DNA from 2 places in the Paenibacillus sp. UNC217MF genome. Region 2 is predicted to be linked to the other one. Evidence: riboswitches for the same ligand, from Rfam matches in the RefSeq annotation. Region 2 holds a riboswitch; the other holds the start of a gene.

Region 1 (4,553 bases), on a different contig from region 2:
AACATTGCTATGCTCCTCCTTTATGCTGGAATGAGTCAAATGCTCCACCTCACGCTTGCCGAAAGGATATCCTGTGATGCAGATATTATCTCCGAGCTTCTCAACCTCCACATGCTGAAGCCGGTATGCATCCTGCATCCTCTCTACACCTTCAAACACAAAACTACCAGGCGCATGCTGACCGCCGACGACAATCGGAGCCATAAATATTGCAACTTTGTCGACCAGCTTCTTCTCTAGCATCGCCCCATTCAATCGACCTCCACCTTCAAGGAGTATGGATCCGATCTCATGTTGGCCACACCATTCCATCATCTGCTGAAGGTCTACCTTCTCGCCTTCACCGCACTCGATAACCTCTACGCCTCTGGACACCAATTCACGCCGCTTCTCCCCGCTTGCCCGTGCAGTTGTGAAGATGCAGGTTCGTGCAGCTTGATCGGTTACGACGTTGGCGTCCATAGGGATCCGAAGCTTCGAGTCTACAATCAAGCGCACTGGGTTTACCCCAGGGACCGACAGACGTGTTGTCAGCGATGGATCATCCGCAAGCACAGTGCCTATGCCTACCATAATCGCTTGATGACGGTGCCTCATCGAATGAACGAGTTCACGACTTCGCTCATTCGAGATCCACTTGCTGTCCCCAGTCGAAGTGGCGATCTTGCCGTCCAGCGTACTTGCTGTCTTGAGGGTAACGAACGGAATGCCGGTCGTAATATGCTTAGCGAACATTTCAATCAGTGCGAGACCTCTCTCCCGAAGCACATCCAACGTTATCCCAATTCCATGATCCTTCAGTAGAGCAATTCCTCTCCCTGCAACCGCTGGATTCGGATCGACGCAAGCGATCACGACACGGGCAATTCCCGCTTCAATCAATCGCAGACTGCAAGGCGGTGTTCTCCCATAGTGGCTGCATGGCTCAAGGGTCACATACGCAGTCGCTCCTCTCGCCGCTTCACCAGCCATCTGTAAAGCATAGACTTCCGCATGGCCTTCACCACGCCGCAAATGAGCTCCAAGACCGACGATTCGTCCCTCGTTCACAATGACACAGCCAACTGCAGGGTTCACATCGGTCTGTCCAAGCACCTGCTCTGCCATGTTCACAGCGAGCTGCATGTACAGTTCATCATTGATAACAGCAGACATTAGGTATCCTCCTTTCCACAAACAGATCAAGGCTAACGCAAAAAAGCCCTTCGGATCCTCCGAAGGGCATGATTGATTGAGCTTACAGGTATGTACTTAATTTCACAATAGTCGCACATAAGCATAATTTCCATTTGTATATGACAAATAAAACCGACAACAAGGATGTTCTCAGCAAACTGCAACGATTTCGCATATGTCAAATACGACGATAGATGAATAGAAAACCTCGCGCTTACGCAGGTATTCGCCGTCCATTTCGCCTGGAATGCTCATGAAATTGTGAAAATAAGAACTTGAAAGAACTAATTATCGAGTTCTTCTCTCCTGACGCCCCTTCTCCCATCCAGACTATACTGTCGGCTCTGGAGTTGCACCAGATCCACCGTGTGGACGAATCCACCCGGGTCACGGACTAAGAACATCTTGCACACGCAAGAATAGGTTCATCACCGCCGGTCGGGAATTTCACCCTGCCCTGAAGGTCTGTCATTCGTATTGCTATAAAATTAGTTTCTAAGATGTTGCACTTAGAAGTGTACCACCTGACCTGGTAAAATGCAACTTGTGTCGCTTCACCGCATGGAACATTCAGCTGCGTTCAAATAAAAAAGACGTGCAGCAGCCAAGCTGCATACACGCCTTCCCTCAATTATTTCTATTCTTCCACGATTGTAACTTGCTTCATCTTGTCGCCTTGCTTAACAGCATCTACATGCTCCATGCCCTCTACAATTTTGCCAAATACCGTATGCACGCCATCCAAGTGAGGGAATGCATCGTAAGTGATGTAGAATTGGGAACCGCCTGTATCCTTGCCGGCATGCGCCATCGCAAGTACACCACGCTCATGCTTGTGCGGGTTGCCTTTTGTCTCACATTTGATTGTGTAGCCTGGGCCGCCTGTACCTGTTCCGTGCGGGCAACCGCCTTGAGCTACAAAGCCCGGAATAACACGGTGGAATGTCAAGCCGTTATAGAAACCTTCGTTGGACAGCTTCTCAAAGTTTGCAACGGTACCTGGTGCCTCTTGCTCATGGAGCTGGATTTTCACCGTGCCGCCTTTTTCCAATTCAATCAATGCATATTTGCTCATCATGTATCGTCTCCTTCCATATGTACAATGCTCACGCTTGCTCATCCGATTATACGTTATTTCATAACAAAAAGAAAACACCCGATTTCTGCCTCATCGTTATGCCACGGCAAGACAGAAGATTGGGTGTTGTAATAGTTTCCATATCTGGTGTAACTTCGAATATGAAATTCAACTGCTGCCGCGGATCTTGCAATCGTCACATCCCGTACTATTTCAGCGCTGGCTCCTTGCGCAGACGAGCTGGAATGCAGTCATTGCGCACGATATCTTCATGCGACTCACGACGTACAACAATATCCGCTTCCCCGTTGTGCACGAATACGACAGCTGGTCTTGGAATACGGTTATAGTTGCTTGCCATCGAATAATTGTACGCACCTGTGCAAGACACAGCCAACAGATCGCCCTGCTGGACGGCAGGAAGCACAGCATCCCAGATCAGCATATCGCCGCTTTCGCAGCATTTTCCTGCTATCGACACTGTCTCCGTGGACTCATTAGTCGCACGGTTAGCAAGCAGTGCCTCATAACGAGACTCATACAGCGCTGGTCGAGGGTTGTCGGTCATCCCTCCATCAACAGCTACATATTTGCGCACGCCTGGAATATCCTTCACAGAGCCAACTGTATACAGTGTTGTTCCCGCTTCTCCAACAATACTGCGGCCTGGCTCTACCCAAATTTCAGGCAAGCATTCTCCGATGTCAGCAAAATGCTGCTTTACAGCATCTGTAATGGCCTTTACATAATCGCGAACATGCAGAGGCGTATCCCCTTCTACATAGCGGATGCCAAAGCCGCCGCCCAAGTTCACAACCCGGAATGCGATCCCTAGCTGTTCCTTCACCCCACGAGCAAATTGTGCAACGCGTTCAACCGCCATTTGGAATCCTTCAGTTTCGAAGATTTGAGATCCGATATGCGAGTGGATGCCCAGCAGCTCCAAATGAGTTGCATCCGCCGCATGACGCACAGCCTCAAGCGCCGTGCCATTGCCGATGTCAAAGCCAAACTTCGAATCCGTCTGACCTGTCGAAATGTATTCATGCGTATGTGCCTCAACCCCTGGTGTAACGCGGAGCAGCACAGGTACGGACTGATTGCGTTCTTGGCAAATTGCATTCAACAGCTTCAGCTCCGTGAAATTATCAACAACAAAGCAGCCAATGCGGGCATCAAGCGCCATTTCGATCTCCTCGGGCGTCTTATTATTCCCATGGAAGTGGATTCGCTGGGCCGGGAATCCAGCCTGCAAGGCTGTATACAATTCCCCTTCCGATACAACATCCAGCGACAGCCCCTCTTGGTCGACTAGCCGGCACATTGCTGCTGTACAGAATGCTTTGCTTGCATATGCAACCTGAAAGGTTAACCCTGACTCGCGAAATGCTTCCATGTATTGTCCACAGCGTTCTCTGACTAATGCTTCGTCAAAAATATAAAGCGGAGTACCAAATTGCTGCTTCAATTCGGTTACATCGCAACCGCCAATTTCTAAATGTCCATCCCCATTAATCTTGCTCGTTCCGTGTAAGTACATCGTCATTTCTCCCCACTCCCACTCGATCTTCTATGTCTATCCCCTCATGTTGTTCCAATTGTTGGTGAAAATATTACATCGAGTATATCAGCTTATTCGATCTTGAAAGAATGGATTTTTCCGTCCATCATTTGCATTATAGAGGTTGTCAAGGGACAAACACCTTGCCTTCCAAACGTTGAAGCTATCGCTTCGTTCTTGGCGGCATCTTTGTATTATCTCGCGTCTGATTCAAGCTAGGGCGCGTCTTTATCAGCAAGAATGGCTGTCGCACGATGATATTGTACATCGCTTTGGCATTGAACGGAATGAACGGCCATAAGTATGATGCATTGTACGAGCGATGCAGGGTCAGCCAGAGCAGCCAAACGGTTGTACCAATTACGAGTCCGGGAACTCTGAATAGCGCAACCGAAATAAGCAGCACAAGCCTCACGATTCGATTGGCCAGCGCCAGCTCATAGCTCGGTGTCGCAAACATCCCTACGGCAGCTACAGCCATGTACAAAATAACCTCATTGACGAACACTCCTGTTTTGACCGCTATGTCACCTACGAGTATCGCAGCTAGCAAGCCCAATGCTATCGCAAGCGGCGACGGAGTATGAACAGCCGCCATTCGCATGAGATCCACGCCGAGCTCTGCGATGAGGAACTGGAAAATGAGCGGTATCTTCCCTGTCTCCTGCGGTCCAATAATTTGTAGGGTGGCAGGCTTTAATCCCGGCTCGATAACGAGCAGCAGCCACAACGGGAGAA
Region 2 (4,553 bases):
CGTTCCCCGTTGGGCATTGACATCCCAATCCAAGTAAGCCACGGACCAGAATACATTCGTGTACCCCATATTCTTCGTGATGGCTAGAGTCCGGTCATTAAAGATACCACGTGGTGGTCGCAGATAAGGCATATCCTGCTTGCCCGTGACAGCTGATACCGCCTGTTTGACCTTATCCAGTTCGGTTCGTATCTGCTCATCCGATATGGTGGTCATATCCGGATGACTCCACGAGTGATTGCCGATCAGATGTCCCTCGTTAATCATTCGCTTCAGTAGATCTGGCTGCGTATTTACATAATGTCCGGTAACGAAAAAGATGGCTGGAACCTTCTTCGCCTTCAACGTATCCAGAATTTGAGCCGTGTATCCATTTTCGTATCCGTTATCGAAGGTTAAGTAAATCATTTTTTTGTTTGTATCTCCGAGAAAAATAGCTCCGTGCTTCTCAATCGTCGGTTTGAAGCCTTCCTCGTCAATCGAAGGAAGCTTGCCGTTTACACTCTTCTTGAATCCAAAGTGGAATGCGGGACCCTGTCCGGCGTATGCGGCTGGCTGAATGCTTGCGGCAAGCAAGCAGAGGAGAGCAGTGGCAATCAGAATGCGTTTCATATGCAAATATACTCCTTGATGTAGGTTAGAATCGGTCAATCATGGCTTACTATTCCATATTTGCAGTAAACTTATACGCACTGATACCTATGCATTCCTAATGCGAATCCAAGTAATCCTTATTTGTTGTTAGACTGCTTCATCTTCTCCAACTCTTCTGAGACGACGAAGGCAAGATCTTCGTTGTTGTACATGGACAGCACGGCGAACAAAGTGTCGTCAGGGATCGGTCCGGCCTCCTCCTTCGGAACCGTAAGATCAATTGCCTGCTGCAATCGATAGTTGTCGCCCTGCTTCGGGTATGCGCGATGATAGAGCTCGGCTGGATCAAGATCATGGTTCACACACCATTGTGCAAAGATAAGAATCATCATTTGCTCATCCCGCTCATAATTGTCGATAATTTGTTGTTCTACTGCACTACGCGTCATTGCAAAAACTCCCTTACATAGATTCATACAGCTTATTATAACGAAGATGAATTGTGATTCTCAATCCTATTGCTCAATTGAGAGGGAGAGACGTTGCAATGATCGGACTGTAATGCCATTGGGAGATGAATGCTCATACTTACTTACTCGCTTAGCTTAGAAAGCGTCGGATATATATGGATGAAGTCGCGGAACGAACTGCTCTAGAGTTTCAATACTGTTGATGGAACCTGCAATAAATCCGTTATCGAATAATTCGCATGGTCGCTGATAACCTAGCAGCATAGTTGTGAGTGCTCTAATGTTCATGGACAGGGTGTTGGTCGTGTTGACAGTGGTACGAACCTGCTTCTCATTGTGAGAGTGAATAGCAGCTTGCCCGTTCTCAAATTGAATGACTACATTATTCCACGGAGCCTGGTCGTCACTTATGTACAGAGAGAGGGGAGGGTGTGCAGGTACAGGTGCAAACGTATATTGCTGTAGAAATAATGTAATATCTACAATTCGTGCCATGACAAAAGGTTGTATGGTACGCACAATTCGTGGAAGGTTCAAGGCGAAAAACAGGCGCTCATTCTCACAAAGACGCATATTTACTTGCTCTACCATAGAATCATGCTGACAAATATAATTCCATAGCCCCTGTCTAGAATCCCTTGTAACGCACATGAATTCATGTACATGCATAGCATTATTTTTTATCTCATACAACATATACCCTTGAGGCTGCGAATGCTCACTATAGTAGACCGCCGCGGTGCGATGATGATAGTGAGCAAGCCACCATTCGTGATCGCGAACGACCATACCTGAATGCTGTGATGACCATGCGTCATATACCGCTTCAATATCAGTAGAATGCGTATCCTTGGTAAAGCGGCGAACAATGCCTGCCAGTTCAGGATTCAATGGAATTAGATCATGACGGGTAAATTGGCAAGTCATGCGGTCGCTGAATACTTCCCAGCCTGCTTTGCGATAGAAGGGGATGGAGAAAGGATAGAGCATGGATATAGAAGTTCCAGCGGCCTGCATCACGCGCAGTGAGTGGTGCAGCAATTGCTTGGCATATCCTTTGCGTCGAAATTCAGGATAGGTGGCAACCCCACCGATTCCACCCATCTTCAGCTTATTCTGGCCGATATAGATGTGAAAAGGAAGGATATGAAGCTTCGCAGCGAGCTTGCCTTCATCGTACACACCAAAAATCTCATGTTTCCCCAACTTATGCAAATAGTTATCATAGTCTTCAGGATCAACGCTGTACTGGAAAGCATACTCGGATAGCGATATGGCTTCAGTAAACTGTTCCTTGCTCAAACGGACAATTGACATTGACAATCCCCCTCAATAAATGATTGTGCCGCTGTATATGATCTATTGTAGATGAAATAGACAGGGATGCAACGATTGAATGAAGAAGGGTCGATTGAAAAGTCGGGATGGTAATATATGCAAATGGTGAAAACTTTCATGAAAATGCGAAATGTCATATTGCTCAATCTGAAAATCTAGATATAATGAAGTCAGGGCATGTCAAGGAAGCAACAGCATGCTACTATGTGGATTGAATATGGATCTTCAGGGCAGGGTGAAATTCCTGACCGGCGGTATGGGTGCAGCTGCACCCGAGCCCGCGACTCGTTGTTCGCTTACTCGGTTACTTGTAACATGTAAGCATCGAACGGAAGAACAGCGACTGACTTGGTGAAAAGCCAAGGCCGACGGTATAGTCCGGATGGAAGAAGATCTCGCACACGTTGTTTGGTACAACTGCATACAACAACAGGTCTAATGCGAATTTTTCTCTTCTGCATGTCTAGATCCTATATTCAACAACCTTGGAGGTTATTGAATATGGAACATCGTATCCAGGCCGACACACGCATGAGCAGCTCCGCAAGAGGAGTATGGTTCGTTGCGATGGGCGCGGCACTGTGGGGAATTGGCCCACTGTTCCGGGTATGGGTCATGGAGTCTATGACTTCGACCCAAATTGTATTGATTGAGCATCTGATGCTCGCCTTGTACGCGATCCCGGTGTTATGGATGCACCGGAAAGAGCTGCGCAACTGCACATGGAAGCATGTACTGGCATTGCTGTTCCTGTCATGGGGCGGCTCAGTAGTAGCGACCATTATGTTTACCGAAGCATTTGCACATGGTGATGCGAATGGCGTACTGCTGCTGCAGAAGCTGCAACCAGTCTTTGCAATTATTTTAGCGCGGCTGTTGTTGAAGGAGACGCTTCCGCGTCGCTTCTCGCTACTGCTTATTCTTGCTATTATCGGTACGTATTTATTGACATTTGGATGGTCTTTGCCAATTGGGCATTATAATGAAGTCATTGGCTTCAGCAGTCTATTGGCACTTGGAGCAGCGTTCCTATGGGGCGGTTCCACAGTTATGGGACGGTTGCTTCTCGACAGAATGGAATATGAGACGGTCACATCGCTGCGATTTTTGATGGCACTCCCTCTGCTCATCGTGCTGACATCATGGGAGTCACCAAGCTGGAATTTCGCCGCATCAGAATGGGGGACACTGTCGTTCTACATCTTCTTGCAGGCTCTTCTTCCAGGATTGGTTAGTCTCTTGCTGTATTATCGCGGTCTATCGACTACCAAGGCCTCATATGCGACTCTGGCTGAGTTGTCATTCCCATTGGTAGGGATGATGATGAATTGGTTCGTGTTCCATCAGGCGGTCACTGCAGCGCAAATTTCAGGCTTCGTTCTCATCTGGATTGCGTTGTATATGGTATCAAGACAAAATTAATCGGCGGTGGCAGTGCAATGATTCTTAATGAAGTTGCTGTCAATCGTCTTCCATAAATGATAAGAGACCCTGTCTGCTATGCCTTGAACGCATAGCAGACAGGGTCTCTTATGTTAGTTAGGTTAGAAGAAGGAATTGATAGCGACAAGAATGATGATAGCTCCGCTTAGCACCGTGCTGAATTGTCCTACTGTATAGCGTCCTATGCGAATGTTGGCCATCTTCTGCCCAAGCACGGCACCCAGCCACAATGTGACAAAACTGCCGATCGCTGCGGTTAGGGATATGGCGAGCGGTGATAATCCGATAAGTCCAGCACTTAGGCCATTTGTAAGCGCATTGGCAGACAGTGCAACACCAAGCACAGCTGCTTCCCATAAGTTAATCGTTCCCGATTTATCCTTATCCGCTTCCTCTGGTCTCTGCAGCATTCGTTCTAGTGAAGAGCTTGAATTAGCTTCACTGCTTGCTTCTACTGCTGTGGTCTCCGTCGAGCTGCCATGGTGAGAGGTCAGTAGAACAATGCGGATGCCGACAATAAGCAGGATGAGTGCGGCAAGCAAGGTAGGCAGTATACCAGGAAGAACCTGCGATATCCATTGACCGAACATGAGACCGGCCATACTGAAAATGAAGCAGATGAGCGAAATGAATAGATTCGAAAGCACTCCAATTCGTATTTTCCGTATTCCGTACGATATTCCCACCCCTAAATTATCTATACTCGAA

What was found. Region 2 has a riboswitch for FMN ahead of BP95_RS0104380 (DMT family transporter). Riboswitches for the same ligand answer to the same signal wherever they lie in the genome.
Region 1: another riboswitch for FMN. It lies ahead of ribD (bifunctional diaminohydroxyphosphoribosylaminopyrimidine deaminase/5-amino-6-(5-phosphoribosylamino)uracil reductase RibD); the one in region 2 lies ahead of BP95_RS0104380 (DMT family transporter).

The regions. Positions count from the first base shown of each region.
Region 1 is NZ_KK366027.1:985,703-990,255, forward strand. Features, by position in the region: gene ribD (bifunctional diaminohydroxyphosphoribosylaminopyrimidine deaminase/5-amino-6-(5-phosphoribosylamino)uracil reductase RibD) at 1-1,155, opposite strand, end outside; gene ribE (riboflavin synthase) at 1-5, opposite strand, end outside; FMN riboswitch at 1,486-1,645, opposite strand; gene BP95_RS0120480 (peptidylprolyl isomerase) at 1,814-2,251, opposite strand; gene lysA (diaminopimelate decarboxylase) at 2,463-3,794, opposite strand; gene BP95_RS0120490 (spore germination protein) at 3,979-4,553, opposite strand, start outside.
Region 2 is NZ_JMLT01000008.1:193,829-198,381, reverse strand. Features, by position in the region: gene pdaA (delta-lactam-biosynthetic de-N-acetylase) at 1-612, opposite strand, end outside; gene BP95_RS0104395 (hypothetical protein) at 732-1,043, opposite strand; gene BP95_RS0104390 (GNAT family N-acetyltransferase) at 1,200-2,381, opposite strand; FMN riboswitch at 2,620-2,800, shown strand; gene BP95_RS0104380 (DMT family transporter) at 2,904-3,824, shown strand; gene ytaF (sporulation membrane protein YtaF) at 3,947-4,553, opposite strand, start outside.